Regions from separate parts of the Salipaludibacillus sp. HK11 genome, predicted to be linked through region 2. Evidence: a T-box and tRNA genes for the amino acid it is inferred to sense, from the RefSeq annotation. Region 2 holds a T-box; the other holds one or more tRNA genes.
What was found. A T-box is a leader RNA that pairs with one kind of tRNA and senses whether it is charged. The one in region 2 lies ahead of tyrS (tyrosine--tRNA ligase), so its partner is inferred to be a tRNA-Tyr.

Region 1 (7,685 bases), 320 kb from region 2:
AATTGGATCCAGAGCAGACACCGGTTCATCTAAGATAAGTAATTTCGGATCATGGACAAGCGCCTGTGCGATTCCCAACCTTTGCTTCATACCACCAGAGTATCCTGATACTTTCTTCTTACCATCCTCTGCCAAACCAACAAGCTCCAACATTTCTACAGTTCTTTTTACCGATTCCTCTTTAGATAAACCTGCCAGCTTTGCTGCAAATATCAAGTATTCCTTTCCTGACATCCATCCATAAAACTTTGGGTATTGTGGTAGATAACCAAGGTATTTCCTTCGATCACCTTGATATTCTTCATGAAATTGAACCGTTCCCGAAGTCGGTTTCATTAAGCCTGTAAGCATATTTAATGTCGTTGTCTTTCCTGCACCATTCGGGCCGAGAAGAGCAGTACAAGCTCCTTCTTTAATTGATAAACTGATTTCTTTCACAGCAGCAGAGCCATTAAATTGTTTCGTTAATTTGACCGTTTCAATTAGACTCATCCATTGTTCCTCCTACCAAAAACAAAATAAGCAATTGGACCCAAGATATTAATAAATACAATAATTAGTATCCAGATCCACTGTGGCCCATTTGTTTTATCGTGTTTGAAACAGTCTACAAGTGCAACAGCCATTAAGATTAATTGCAAAACAAAAAACGGCGCAATCAATGCCCAATTGGCTTGCAGAAATTCGCTTAATTCAGTCATTTTCTTCACTCCCTTTATTCGTTTGTTGAGATGTCTTTTTCTCTGGTATTAACACAGTTGAAATGGTTCGTTTCCTAGCTTCACTGTGGTTCGACTGGCTATATTTTTGCAATAACGCTCCGTAATCAGTTAGAAATTCTATGTTCTCTTCGTCAGTCAAATACAAGTCGATTTGGTTATAGCCAAAACCATCTTTTTCATAATCTACCTCTCCCTCCATATATTCCTCCATTTGTTTTAATATCAACGCAAAATAAGCCATAAAATACCTTTTGTGTTCTTCTTTACTGATTGTTTTTGCTTCATCAGCAGATACCCTTGCATTATTTATATTAAGTGAGTACCTTTTCTCCAAAGTACCTCTCACTTGCGTTTCTTTTTCTACGGAAACAATTATACTTTTTTTCAAGATATTTAAGTGTCTATATAAAGTCGCCTGAGGAACGTCTCCAAGGTGATCACCTATTTCTTGCACTGTCATCGAATTCCTTGCTAAAGCCTGTATTATCTTCATACGGATCGGATGAAGAACCGCATCTACTTTTGAATCGCTCATAAAATGTAACCACCTCTTATTATTATCAATTATGATAATAATATCATAATTGATAATAAATTATATGTCTAGCCAATTTTTAATTTTTATCACAATAATTAAAATTATGTAATCTACAAAAGTTTGAAAAAATTCCCTTCACTTACATGAGAATGACATGTAAAATAATAGAAAGTTCCTACGGAAAGATAAATGAAACTTTTTTGTAAGAGCTACCGTATACATAACGGAAGAATAATTTTGGAGGTTAATAACTATGAAGAAAAGTTTAATAACAGTATTTTCAGCAGCAACACTTATTGGCATGACCGCATGTGGTAGTGATAATGCTACATCCGATGACGGCATGAACGTAGAAGAAATTTTAAACGAATCAATTTCAGCAATGCAATCTGTAGACTCTTATTCTATGAACATGAACATGAGTCAGGAAATGTCTGATGGAGAAGAGGCTATGGCTATCGACATGTCTAGCGAAGCATCTTTCACAGTTGATCCTATGACGTTGATGCAAACGACTAAAATAGACATGGGAGATTTAGGAATGGGCGGTGAGCATGAAGCGATGGAAACCGTTTCTTACTTCACAAAAGAAGATGGATTTTTTACTGAAAACCCAATGATGGAGGGATGGTTGAAATTACCTGAAAGTGCAATGGAAGATATGTTAGCGATGTCGGAAGCGCAAGTGAATCCTGAAGAGCAACTAGAGCCTTTAATGGATTATGTTAATGAATTGTCCGTTGAATCTTCTGATGACTCACATGTAATCACTCTATCGGGAGATGGCCTCGATATGGAAGATTTATTGGCACAAATGGAGGGATTAGGACTTGAAGGAATGGATCCGATGATGGGTGAAATGATGGAAGATATTGATATCGAAGCATTTGCTTATGACATCACGATTGATAAGGAAACTTTCTACCAAACGGAATCTACAGTTGAAATGACAATGAATATTGATATGATGGGACAAACAATGTCGATCGATCAAACGATTCATACTATCTTTTCTGAATTTAATGAAATTGATCCAATTGAAATACCACAAGAAATTTTGGATAATGCGGAAGAAGCATCTGAAGAAGATATGATGGGTGGAGGATTTTAGAATTTTTGAATTTTTGAATTCAAATTTCAAAAAATATAAAGCTGCTCTGGTTAATATTTCCAGAGCAGCTTTTCTTCTTATAAATTTAATACTAATACTTTATCACGAAGCATCGAATCAATGCTTCGACCGATACCTTGAACACCTTGTCCAGAATTTTTAACGCCAAGGAATGGGAAATGATCCGGTCCTCGAGACGTTTTTCCATTTACTTGGACAGTTCCAACATTCAAGCGATCTGAAAGAGCAAAGGCATTTTCAAGATTTTTCGTGAAAATACTAGCTTGAAGACCATACTCATTTCGTCTCTCTAAATCAATTGCTTCTAATTCGTTCTCAACACGCATAATTGGTAGCACTGGTCCAAATTGTTCTTCCCACGCAATATCCATCTCTTCTGTTACATGATCTAAAATGGTTGCACCAAGTAAATTTTTATCTTGTGATCCTTGAGAAACAACAGTTGCACCTTTTTGCTTAGCATCCTCAATTAAAGCTAACACGTAATCAGCTGATTTTTGATCAATCATCGGTGTAATGTCAGCATCTTCCGTTGACTTACCAACAGTTAATTTTGATACGTTGTGCTTGATTTTCGCTACAAGATCATCAGCTACACTATTATTAACCATCACTCGTTTAATCGCTGTGCAACGCTGACCAGAGTAACTTAACGCTCCACTGACAATTTCCTTGGCAGCTTTATCAAGATCAGCATCATCTAAAATAATTGCTGGGTCTTTACCACCTAGCTCAAGAACAACTGGAATCATTGAAGATTTCTTCGCGATGTGCTGTCCAGTAGCGGTACCTCCAGTGAAAGTAATCATGTCAACTTTTCGATGTGTCACAATAAAATCACCGATGACAGATCCACGCCCAGTAACAACATTTACTACCCCACTCGGAAGTCCTGCTTTCACCAACGCCTTTACCATCAATAATCCACTGATTGCTCCTTGTGTAGCGGGCTTAAAAACAACTGTATTTCCTGTAATTAGTGCTGGTGCAATTTTAGAAGCTGCCAGATTTACTGGATAATTGAACGGTGAAATCGCTAAGACAACTCCGTGAGGAACTTTTTGTACCATCGCTTTTGTTGCTTTTGAAGCACCAGGAAAGGCATCCCCTTGAATAAAGCTACCATGTGTACGTAAACCTTCTTCAGCTGTATGTCTAATCAATTGTGCCGTTCGCTTCACTTCACTCTTCGAAGCAGCAAGTGTTTTTCCCACTTCCGCTTGAATTGTTTCACCTATCTCATCAGTCATTTTCTCTAATTCATCAGCCCAACGGTGAAGCAGCTGAGAGCGCTCATGACCTTCAGTTGCTTCCCAGTTTGCCTGAACGTCAGCAGTACTATTAACAGCTAGATCGACTTCTTCCTGAGTCATAGCAGGAACTTCTCCTACAACTCGTCCATCATCAGGTGATTTAATTTGAACAGTTTTTCCACCTTCACTTACTTTCCATTCATTATTAAAAAGATATGGATACAATTTTATATCTTGACGCAAATCCATCTCGATCACTCCATTCCTTTAAAGTATGAAAGAAATTAACTTTCATTGTTTCTTATTAAAACATGTGAAAACCTTTTCAAACAAGCAATTTGCTCAAATACTTTAAATCCGATCTGAATTATCGTAATTACTTGATCTCATATGGTCAAACTAAGCTATACATGATGCACTTAGATGAATAATTATCAAGCAAAACAAATCTTTATTTTAATTCCAAAACGGAGGGAGGTAGTTCGAACTCTCTTAAAAATTTTTTTGACAGGGAAAACAAAAAGAAAAGCATCCCTATATAGGAATGCTTTGATTATGTAATGGTGAGCCATGAAGGATTCGAACCTTCGACCCTCTGATTAAAAGTCAGATGCTCTACCAACTGAGCTAATGACTCGCAGCTTTACACTCATGAATATTCACGATGCTTACGATAATGAAATTGCTTTTTGGTTTATATCTTTTTTGTAAAATAAGTGGTGACCCGTACGGGATTCGAACCCGTGATACCGCCGTGAAAGGGCGGTGTCTTAACCACTTGACCAACGGGCCAGAAAAAAAGTGGCGGAGAAGGAGGGATTTGAACCCTCGCGCCGCTCACGCGACCTACACCCTTAGCAGGGGCGCCCCTTCAGCCACTTGGGTACTTCTCCTTAATGGCTCCACAGGTAGGATTCGAACCTACGACCGATCGGTTAACAGCCGATAGCTCTACCACTGAGCTACTGTGGAATATGGTGGGCCTGAGTGGACTCGAACCACCGACCTCACGCTTATCAGGCGTGCGCTCTAACCAGCTGAGCTACAGGCCCATTAAGGATATCAAAAAATGGAGCGGGTGATGGGAATCGAACCCACATCATCAGCTTGGAAGGCTGAGGTTTTACCACTAAACTACACCCGCATACAAATACAATAGATGGTTTAAAGCTAACATATAAGTGAGCTAAATACCATAGCTGCTCTGGAGCGGAAAACGGGATTCGAACCCGCGACCCCCACCTTGGCAAGGTGGTGCTCTACCACTGAGCTATTTCCGCATATAATGGCAGGGCTAGCAGGATTCGAACCTGCGGGTCACGGAATCAAAATCCGATGCCTTACCGCTTGGCTATAGCCCTATATTATGTATAAATGGGGCGGCTGATGGGAATTGAACCCACGAATGCCGGAATCACAATCCGGTGCGTTAACCCCTTCGCCACAACCGCCACAAAATAATTTGGCAGGGGTAGCAGGAATCGAACCCGCATCAAAGGTTTTGGAGACCTTCGTTTTGCCGTTAAACTATACCCCTAAAACTGGTGGAGGGGGGCAGATTCGAACTGCCGAACCCGAAGGAGCGGATTTACAGTCCGCCGCGTTTAGCCACTTCGCTACCCCTCCATATTTTCTTGAAGATAAGCTACGAAATTCTTCGTCAGCTTCATTTAAATCTTTATTACATACATAGGTATGCTCAAACATCTTTTCTTTTAAACCCTTGACTTCTTTAAGATCAAAATTTTAAAAAAGCACAAATAAAAAAATGGCGGTCCCGACGGGATTCGAACCCGCGATCTCCTGCGTGACAGGCAGGCATGTTAACCGCTACACCACGGGACCTTATAAAAATATGGAGGAGGAAGAGGGATTCGAACCCCCGCGGGCTTTGACACCCCTGTTGGTTTTCAAGACCAATCCCTTCAGCCAGACTTGGGTATTCCTCCATGTAATTTATGGTAGCGGCGGAGGGGATCGAACCCCCGACCTCACGGGTATGAACCGTACGCTCTAGCCAGCTGAGCTACACCGCCACAATCAAAAATATTTATTATTGCAAAAATAAATTGGTGGAGCCTAGCGGGATCGAACCGCTGACCTCCTGCGTGCAAAGCAGGCGCTCTCCCATCTGAGCTAAGGCCCCATATGTGTATGCCCAGCGACGTCCTACTTTCACAGGGGGAGATCCCCCAACTATCATCGGCGCTGGAGAGCTTAACTTCCGTGTTCGGCATGGGAACGGGTGTGACCTCTCCGCGATCGTCACTGGACATATGAAATTGATCGGTCATATTGACCTCTCAAAACTGGATAACGATGGTATATGAATGAATCGTCTTCGAATCAAAGCATTGGTTAAGCCCTCGATCGATTAGTATCTCTCAGCTGCGCATGTCGCCATGCTTCCACACGAGACCTATCAACCTCATCTTCTCTGAGGGATCTTACTCACTTGCGTGATGGGAAATCTCATCTCGAGGGGGGCTTCATGCTTAGATGCTTTCAGCATTTATCCCTTCCACACGTAGCTACCCAGCGATGCTCCTGGCGGAACAACTGGTACACCAGCGGTGTGTCCATCCCGGTCCTCTCGTACTAAGGACAGCTCCTCTCAAATTTCCTGCGCCCGCGACGGATAGGGACCGAACTGTCTCACGACGTTCTGAACCCAGCTCGCGTGCCGCTTTAATGGGCGAACAGCCCAACCCTTGGGACCTACTTCAGCCCCAGGATGCGACGAGCCGACATCGAGGTGCCAAACCTCCCCGTCGATGTGGACTCTTGGGAGAGATTAGCCTGTTATCCCCAGGGTAGCTTTTATCCGTTGAGCGACGGCCCTTCCATACGGTGCCGCCGGATCACTAAGCCCGACTTTCGTCCCTGCTCGACCTGTATGTCTCGCAGTCAAGCTCCCTTATGCCTTTGCACTCTACGAATGATTTCCAACCATTCTGAGGGAACCTTTGGGCGCCTCCGTTACTCTTTAGGAGGCGACCGCCCCAGTCAAACTGCCCACCAGACACTGTCCCTGAACCGGATCACGGTTCGAGGTTAGAATTCCAGTACAGCCAGGGTAGTATCCCACCAATGCCTCCACCGAAGCTAGCGCTCCGGTTTCCAAGGCTCCTACCTATCCTGTACAAGCTGTACCGAAATCCAATATCAAGCTACAGTAAAGCTCCATGGGGTCTTTCCGTCCTGTCGCGGGTAACCAGCATCTTCACTGGTAATATAATTTCACCGGGTCTCTCGTTGAGACAGTGCCCAAATCGTTGCACCTTTCGTGCGGGTCGGAACTTACCCGACAAGGAATTTCGCTACCTTAGGACCGTTATAGTTACGGCCGCCGTTTACTGGGGCTTCAATTGAGAGCTTCTCCCGAAGGATAACCCCTCCTCTTAACCTTCCAGCACCGGGCAGGTGTCAGCCCCTATACTTCGCCTTGCGGCTTCGCAGAGACCTGTGTTTTTGATAAACAGTCGTTTGGGCCTATTCACTGCGGCTCTCTCGGGCTTTCACCCTAATAGAGCACTCCTTCTCCCGAAGTTACGGAGTCATTTTGCCGAGTTCCTTAACGAGAGTTCTCCCGCGCGTCTTAGAATTCTCTTCCCGCCTACCTGTGTCGGTTTGCGGTACGGGCACCAGTTTCCTCGCTAGAGGCTTTTCTTGGCAGTGTAGGATCAGGAACTTCGGTACTAAAATTTCCCTCGCGATCACAGCTCAACCTTAAGACAAGCGGATTTTCCTACTTGTCAGCCTCACTGCTTCGACGCACATATCCATCAGTGCGCTTACCCTACCTTCCTGCGTCCCCCCTTCACTCAAACGGAAACGTGGTGGTACAGGAATTTCAACCTGTTTGCCATCGCCTACGCCTTTCGGCCTCGGCTTAGGTCCCGACTTACCCTGAGCGGACGAGCCTTCCTCAGGAACCCTTAGGCTTTCGACGGAGGGGATTCTCACCCCTCTTTTCGCTACTCATACCGGCATTCTCACTTCCAAGCGCTCCACATGTCCTTCCGGTCATGCTTCAGCGC
Region 2 (7,685 bases):
TCAAAAATAGATGGTAGTGCATCTCTCAAGTCTCGATCAGAGACAATGCCTTGGATTTCGTTATTTGAATTAACAATTGGCAAATGCCTTATTCGTTTTTCTTTCATTAAATCTAACGCCTCATAAATAGTCATTTGCTTGTTTGTAATAATTAAATTGTCCTTCATAATATCACGTACATTCATCAATGATCACCTTCCTTCCTTAAAACATATATTTATGTTTGAAGCGAATCCGGTTAAATTCAAGGACTGCATCTGGACCTACTCGCTTACCAATTCGAGCCATTAAACAATTGGCTGGATGGGAACATATTTCAGGGTCGTCTGTAGCGTACCATTCTAGACCACCAGTTTTCATGACTTTTTCCATAATATCACGATATTCCCAGATTGATAATCCTGTTCCTCTCAAGTCCCAATGCCAATAGTATTCTGTTGTAATAATAATGTAATCTTCCATTGCATCATCCATCATCGATGCTTTCAATAATGTTTTAGCTAATCGATAGCCTCGGTAGTTCCCTGATACTTCAATTGCCCCAAGTTCTAATAAATTTTCTAATTTAACCTCAGACCATCTTTCTAATGGATCAGGGTACAGGTAAATGGCGTAACCGACTATCTTATCTGCTTCTCTTGCAATCATAATTCTACTCTCAGCTAAATCGGCGACTTGTAACAACGCTTTTCTTTGTTGCTTAGGTGGTCTAAAAGCGACAAGTCCTTCATCAAATTCGCACTCCTCGATCACGTTCTTGGCTACGGGTCCTTCAATAAGAAAAGTTCTTCCATCTTTTGCTTTTGTTTCTAAATAATGATAATTTTTTTGATGTTTCACAGACACCCCACCTTCAACCATTTGGCAAAAAAATGTTGTCTTAATAGTCAGAAAAAGACCTTTAGTTTACTATATCATATTCAAATCAAAGAAGAGAGAAAAACGTTTATTGAATAACACTAGCCAAACAAAAGACGAAGCTTTTGTTTGGCTAGCTGGTAGAGTTTTGATTGTATTAATTACTGTTTTGTCGGTTATTATTATTATTATTGTTGTTGTTGTTATTATTTTCATTTTCGGTATTATTGTCGTTATCTTCATTGTTGTTGGAATTATTAGTTTCGTTATTATTATTATTATTATTGGTGTTATCGGTATTTTCTTCGTCATCCTCATCGTCACGAGTAGCGTTATTATTATTCCCGTTATTAGAGTTGTTGTTATTAGATCCATTATCAGAGCCGTTCTCGGAGTTGTTATTGTCAGAGGGCTCGTCCTCAGAAGGAGGATCTTCTTCTTCCTCCTCTTCTTCTGGTTCAGGGGTAGCCAAGCTACCTAGAATGACTTCATCACTAGCTGATGACTCTCGACCAGCTACATCAACGGCAGTAACGTAATATGCTCCATCTCTACCTGAGTAGCTGAAATCTTCGTCCCACCGGACACTATCCACTTCTCTGAAACTTTCGCCTTCAATTGATGAATAGTAAACTCTGTATCCAACCACATCACCTGCAGGATGCTCACTCCAAGAAATTCTACTACCTGACGCAGATACTGAGCTTAAAGATCCTGGTGTGTTCCCATTGTCTGGAGCATCTATATCTGGCACGAGATCATCCCAATCATCAGGGATATACTGCGAAATATCACCATCGGCGAAATCAAAGTATTCTTCCTTAACAGAGACACCCGCTTTCGTGAACTCGCTAGGAGTAGAGGCGAGAGCTTTATACATGCTATCATTCACACGAACGTATTGCACTCTTGATAAGCTATCATCCTGTTCTGTAGGAACGAAGTTAACATTAAATAAATCTGTCGTTAAAAGGCCTGCTTCACGGCATAAGTCGGAAGGTAATTTTCCAGAGATTCCGCAGATCGTTTCTCTGACAATTCCGCCTGGAGATTCAAAGTTCTCAGAAGGTGCCATAAGATCAGGATCAAATTCATGAGCTGCGTTAGCCAAACTTGCCCAAAGCATTTGCGTGCGTTGACCGTAGCTATAACCACCAACGTCACCGATCTTGATATTATCTTGCCCTTCAATGCCTTTATATCCGATCCACGTACTTAGCGTGACATTAGGGTTAAAACCGACAAACCAATAATCCTCAGGTCCTCCAGTTGTACCAGTTTTCCCAGCCCAATCAGCTGAGAAATTTAGTTGACTAGGTATTCCGGAAGCCGTACCAGGAGATCTTAGTACATCTCGCATCATATCAATCATCAAGTAATTAGTTTGAGGTGAGAACACTTCCGTTTCTACTGTTTCTTGTTCAAAAATGACATTACCGTCGGAGTCCTCAATCCGATCAATCATATAACTATCTGAGCGTTTCCCTTCGTTACCAAATAAAGAGAAGGCATTTGTATTACGCTCATTAGTCATAAATATTGTTCCTAATGGAGACCCAGGGAAGGGTTCGTTTCCAACGAAATAAGGTTGAAAGCCCATGTTAATCAACGCATCTTGTGCAATTTGATGATCAACTTTTCGGAACTCTCGGACAGCTGGAGTATTTCTCGATCGTTGAAGTGCTTCCCTAGCTGTCATCAAACCTAAATGACGATTATCGAAATTTGTAAACTCTTTACCGTCACCATCAATATTAAAAGTCGGAACATCAGGTGTGATAAATCCTGGTTGAATTACCCCGGTTTCAAAGCCAACGCCATATGTGAGTAAAGGTTTCATAGTAGAGCCAGTAGCTCGCTTTTCAAAAGTGGCATAGTTTACTTGTGATTCCTCAAAGTCTCTACCACCAACAAAGCTAATAATTCTACCAGTTTTGTTATCTTGTAATATAGAAGAAGTTTGCTCCATATATTTTGAGGTGATTTCTTCCCCTTCATCATTAGCGAAAGTGACATCTCTATCCGGACCGAAGTAATCAAAGTTTTCAACAATATCAGCGTGTGCGTCGTATATGTCTTTATCTATCGTTAAATGAACTTTGTACCCATTTCGTTGTAAAGAGCGTTGAGCCTCTTCCTTATAACGATTCTCGGTTAACGTTCTTTGACTCTCATCTTCAATATCTTCTAATATAATACCATCCTGTTCCATTAAAGCTTGTGCCAGTTTTTCAGGTGTTCGTGCGTTTACTTCTTGAATAACTTCCGGGTATTCATCGTAACTACTTGGTTTCCGTTCGGCTAAATTATCTTTTATATCATAATTATTTGCTTCTTCTAGTTCAGAATCAGAAATATAGCCATGGACATGCATCCTATTTAATACTGTTTGCATTCGATTTAAGCCGGCATCAAAATTTTCTTTCACTTCTGCTTGGGCAGTGAAGGGTGTATAAGCAAACGGACTTTGTGGTAGACCTGCAATAAAGGCAGCCTGAGCAATATTTAACTCATTTGCATTAACATCAAAAATACCTTGTGCTGCAGCTTCAGCACCAGCGATTTGTCTTCCATTTGCATTTCGTCCAAATGGGACAACATTTAAATATGCTTCTAATATTTGGTCTTTTTCAAAGAAGTTTTCCACTCTCATAGCAAGTAGAATTTCAACTGCTTTCCTGTCATGAGTAACTTCACTCGTTAGCATCTGATTTTTAATTAGCTGCTGCGTTAACGTACTTCCACCTGTTTGGGTGCTTGCATTTGAAAAATCTTGATATAAAGCACGAAATAATGCTTTAGGAACAACACCTTCGTGCTCAAAGAAATATTCATCCTCAGTAGCGATGACAGCATTAATTAAGTGATCAGAAATGTCTTCCAACGATACTTCTCTTCGTTCGAGTGGGGTTGGTAAATCTCCCAAATAGATGTCGTCTGCGAAATAAATCTCGGTGGCTTCTTCATAGTCATAAATATCTCTTTCCATCTCTTCGTAGTCATGAATTGGTTCATCATGAACTAATGAGGCAAAGTATCCTGCAGCTGCTCCACCAACAAAAAACATCGAAATAAGGGCAATTGTAGAAAAAATTAAAAATAAGTTCCAAAATACTTGAGAAGTTACACGAACCCCTTTTATTACATATTTAGGCTCTTTTCTATTAAATATTTGTTTTAGTGAAAATTTAGAGTCATTCATTTAATTACCTCCTAAAAGTCAAACATATTATAGCATATTCAAGTACCTTGAATATAGCCTAGAATGAATATTCATTCTAATATTGACAAAGAATCTGAGAGTATGATAAAAATAAACAACATACAGGAAAATAATTTGAACAATGAAAAGGATTTAGTAATTTTCGTCTCCCTGTCTCAGAGAACCGATGTGTGCTGTGAATCGGTACAAAGATGCAAAATGAATTACCACCTTGGAGTTTGTTCGTAGAAACACGAACCGTAGTTGAGGCGATAACTCATTTTTTGAGCTGGGGAAGTCTATATATTTCTCAATCAGGGTGGTACCGCGATCTAATCGTCCCTTATTTTATAAGGGGCGTTTTTTTGTATCTTATAGATGTCCCCCTTCGAAGTAGATGGAACCTATTTTTTAGCTAAAATAAGAAACACGAGTTATTAGTAGGGAAATTGTTAAAATGATAATAAGAGGTGGAGCAGAATGACATTATTAGATGATTTAAAGTTTCGAGGATTAGTGAATCAAGTAACGGATGAAGAAGGGTTGCAAGACTTATTAGATAAAGAGTCCGTCAAGCTATATTGTGGATTTGACCCAACAGGAGACAGTCTTCATATTGGGCATTTACTGACAATATTAACGCTTCGTCGTTTTCAACTGGAGGGTCATAAACCATATCCACTTGTGGGAGGCGCAACTGGTCTGATTGGTGACCCGAGTGGTAAAAAAGCAGAACGAACATTGAATGAACAAGATGTTGTTGAAGGCTTCAGTGTTAAAATAAAAGATCAACTGATGAGATTTCTTGACTTTGAAGGAGAAAATGGTTCAACTCTTGTTAATAATTATGACTGGATCGGTTCGATGACTTTAATTGATTTTTTGCGAGATGTCGGTAAATATTTCGGTTTGAACTACATGTTAGCGAAAGATTCAGTGGAATCACGAATTTCTACAGGAATTTCATTTACGGAGTTTACTTACCAAATTCTTCAGTCTTATGATTTCTATAGACTCAACAAAGAAGAAGGTGTCAAACTGCAAATTGGTGGAAGTGATCAATGGGGAAATATTACAGCTGGACTAGAGCTTATCCGTCGTATGTCTGGTGCTGAAGAAACAGATCGACCTAAAGCATTTGGCTTTACTATCCCATTAGTGACGAAAGCAGATGGTTCAAAGTTTGGGAAAACAGAAGGTGGCGCAATCTGGCTTGATCCCGAAAAAACATCACCATACGAATTTTATCAGTTTTTATTAAATACTGACGATCATGATGTAATTAAATTTCTGAAGTTTTTTACGTTTCTCTCTAAAGAAGAAATTGATCAGCTTGAGGAGGAACTTAAGGAACGAGCGCATGAAAGAAAGCCTCATAAGAAACTAGCCGAAGAGTTAACTCGTTTTGTTCACGACGAGCAAGCTCTAGTACAGGCTAAAAGGATCAGTGCTGCTTTATTTGGCGGAGGGGACTTAAAGACACTAACTGGGGATGAAGTTCTGCAAGGTTTCAAGGATGTTCCGTCTTATCAGGTGGCAGAGGGAGAGAAGGGACTCGTTGACCTTCTAATCGAGTCTGGCATCTCATCATCAAAGCGGCAAGCTAGAGAAGATATCAATAACGGAGCGATTTATATTAATGGTGACCGGTGCCAAGATGTAGATAAAGTGATGGGTGAGGCAAATAAGATCGATGGCCAATTTACGATCATTCGTCGAGGGAAAAAGAAATTCTTTTTAATAAAGTATTAAAGAAAAACTCGTGTGCTTTCATAATAGCACACGAGTTTTTTCGAATTATTCAAAGCGTCATTCGGCGAATCAACTTGTACCCTAGTGGCGAGTCAATTGGGGAAAGTTTAATGTTATTAAGTCGCTAGGTATCACGTCCCCTTAATATAATCTGCATTGAAAAATGATCCTCTAATAGCTAATAAAACCAATGCAATGCTCCAAGAACAAGAAGGACAGAGCCGTAGTAAAACGCTGTTGAAGGAAAGAAACCAATCAGACCGATCATAAAAAAATTAAAAAACATTGGTTACTTCCCAAACAGGAGATAGATAACGATCAATGACTTGTCGAATACTATTTTTTTTTAATAGTTAATTTTGAATAGAAGGAGTAGAAGCCAGTGCCAATGCCTGATTTGGTGGCAAAAAGTGTGACAACAAAAAAAGCACAGCCTTTATTAGGCTGTGCTTTCCAATCATATATATTAACGAGAGTACCACTCAACAATTAATTGTTCGTTGATTTCTGCAGGTAACTCAGAGCGTTCAGGTAAACGAGTGAACGTTCCTTCTAATTTATCTGCATCGAATTCAACATAACTTGGTGTGAAGTCATTAACTTCTAAAGCTGCTTTAACAATATCAAGGTTACGTGATTTTTCACGAAGTCCAAGAGTTTGTCCAGGGCGCACACGGTATGATGGAATGTCAACTCGCTTTCCATCAACAGTAACGTGACCATGGTTTACTAATTGACGTGCTTGAGCACGTGTACGAGTAAGTCCTAAACGATAAACAATGTTGTCCAAACGTGATTCAAGAAGAATCATGAAGTTTTCACCGTGAATACCAGGTTGTTTACCAGCTTGTTCGAAGAGTTTACTGAATTGACGTTCAGTCATGCCGTACATATGGCGGAGCTTCTGCTTTTCTTGAAGCTGAATTCCATATTCAGTTAATTTTCTTCTTGAATTCGGTCCATGTTGCCCAGGTCCGTAGGGGCGTTTTTGAAGCTCTTTTCCAGTTCCGCTTAAAGAAATTCCAAGACGGCGGGAAAGTTTCCAAGTTGGTCCAGTATATCGAGACATATATGTCTCCTCCTTTAAAATGATAAGATTTCGTGAAATAATTAACAGTTGTAATCCCGTACACACAGACATTTCATTTTAGGCATCTTCGCTTCGACAGCTAAAAGTTACGCAATACCCCTCGCACATTGCGGGAATGAAATGAACTCTATGACGTTCACATTGGCTATCTTATTTGCACAACGTACAGTGTATAATTTTTTATGAACGAAGTCAAGGTAATGTATAGAGGTTTTAATTAACTACTAGAAAAAGGTAAACCATTATCCATAAATTGAGTATCGCTATTGCTTAGAAATAGCCTGTTAAACAGCAAGATTATTTTTTCTCTGAGTAAAGTTCGTGACTCAAAGGTGATGGCAAACAAACGTATGAAATACAAATTTTAATATCAATAGCAACGTCTCAAAGAGCACATACAATAAAGTTGAAAAAATTATTAATTTAATCGTTAAAAAACCTTCATTGGCATGTATAATTAGTACTATGGATTGACTTTTAATATTAAATTATGTAGGTATTTTATTAGAGGGAAGGGGAAAACATGAGTGGAAAACTATTATTAGAACAATTCTCTCGCATTCTTGACACTGTTTTTAGAGAAGGAAATTCAACTTACAAGCAATACAGCCCTTCTATTGTATTTTTCGCTGAAAGAAGTGGAGAAGTTAAAGTAGTTCGTCAGCGAGGAAGTGTTTCTCCCAATATGGTTGACTTTTCTAATGATTTAGTAGGGAAAGTGTTAAATGAAACCAATCCTTTTTATCATGTTTTGACAACGGAAGTCACGGTTGAAGATGATTT

Region 1: it has a tRNA-Tyr gene. The T-box ahead of tyrS (tyrosine--tRNA ligase) is inferred to sense a tRNA for this amino acid. The anticodon was not compared.

The regions. Positions count from the first base shown of each region.
Region 1 is NZ_CP181045.1:2,589,343-2,597,027, forward strand. It holds gene ACM26V_RS12535 (ATP-binding cassette domain-containing protein) at 1-492, opposite strand, end outside; gene ACM26V_RS12540 (PLD nuclease N-terminal domain-containing protein) at 489-701, opposite strand; gene ACM26V_RS12545 (helix-turn-helix domain-containing protein) at 694-1,257, opposite strand; gene ACM26V_RS12550 (DUF6612 family protein) at 1,514-2,371, shown strand; gene ACM26V_RS12555 (NADP-dependent glyceraldehyde-3-phosphate dehydrogenase) at 2,449-3,894, opposite strand; tRNA gene ACM26V_RS12560 (tRNA-Lys) at 4,207-4,282, opposite strand; tRNA gene ACM26V_RS12565 (tRNA-Glu) at 4,363-4,437, opposite strand; tRNA gene ACM26V_RS12570 (tRNA-Ser) at 4,448-4,538, opposite strand; tRNA gene ACM26V_RS12575 (tRNA-Asn) at 4,543-4,617, opposite strand; tRNA gene ACM26V_RS12580 (tRNA-Ile) at 4,621-4,697, opposite strand; tRNA gene ACM26V_RS12585 (tRNA-Gly) at 4,716-4,789, opposite strand; tRNA gene ACM26V_RS12590 (tRNA-Gly) at 4,851-4,925, opposite strand; tRNA gene ACM26V_RS12595 (tRNA-Gln) at 4,932-5,006, opposite strand; tRNA gene ACM26V_RS12600 (tRNA-His) at 5,021-5,096, opposite strand; tRNA gene ACM26V_RS12605 (tRNA-Trp) at 5,109-5,182, opposite strand; tRNA gene ACM26V_RS12610 (tRNA-Tyr) at 5,188-5,271, opposite strand; tRNA gene ACM26V_RS12615 (tRNA-Asp) at 5,415-5,490, opposite strand; tRNA gene ACM26V_RS12620 (tRNA-Ser) at 5,502-5,594, opposite strand; tRNA gene ACM26V_RS12625 (tRNA-Met) at 5,605-5,681, opposite strand; tRNA gene ACM26V_RS12630 (tRNA-Ala) at 5,716-5,791, opposite strand; rRNA gene rrf (5S ribosomal RNA) at 5,802-5,918, opposite strand; rRNA gene ACM26V_RS12640 (23S ribosomal RNA) at 6,000-7,685, opposite strand, start outside.
Region 2 is NZ_CP181045.1:2,273,712-2,281,396, reverse strand. It holds gene ACM26V_RS11280 (CBS and ACT domain-containing protein) at 1-185, opposite strand, end outside; gene ACM26V_RS11275 (GNAT family N-acetyltransferase) at 205-840, opposite strand; gene ACM26V_RS11270 (transglycosylase domain-containing protein) at 1,016-4,060, opposite strand; T-box leader at 4,194-4,407, shown strand; gene tyrS (tyrosine--tRNA ligase) at 4,541-5,812, shown strand; partial or broken gene ACM26V_RS11260 (cytochrome d ubiquinol oxidase subunit II) at 5,971-6,277, opposite strand; gene rpsD (30S ribosomal protein S4) at 6,279-6,881, opposite strand; gene ACM26V_RS11250 (diguanylate cyclase domain-containing protein) at 7,426-7,685, shown strand, end outside.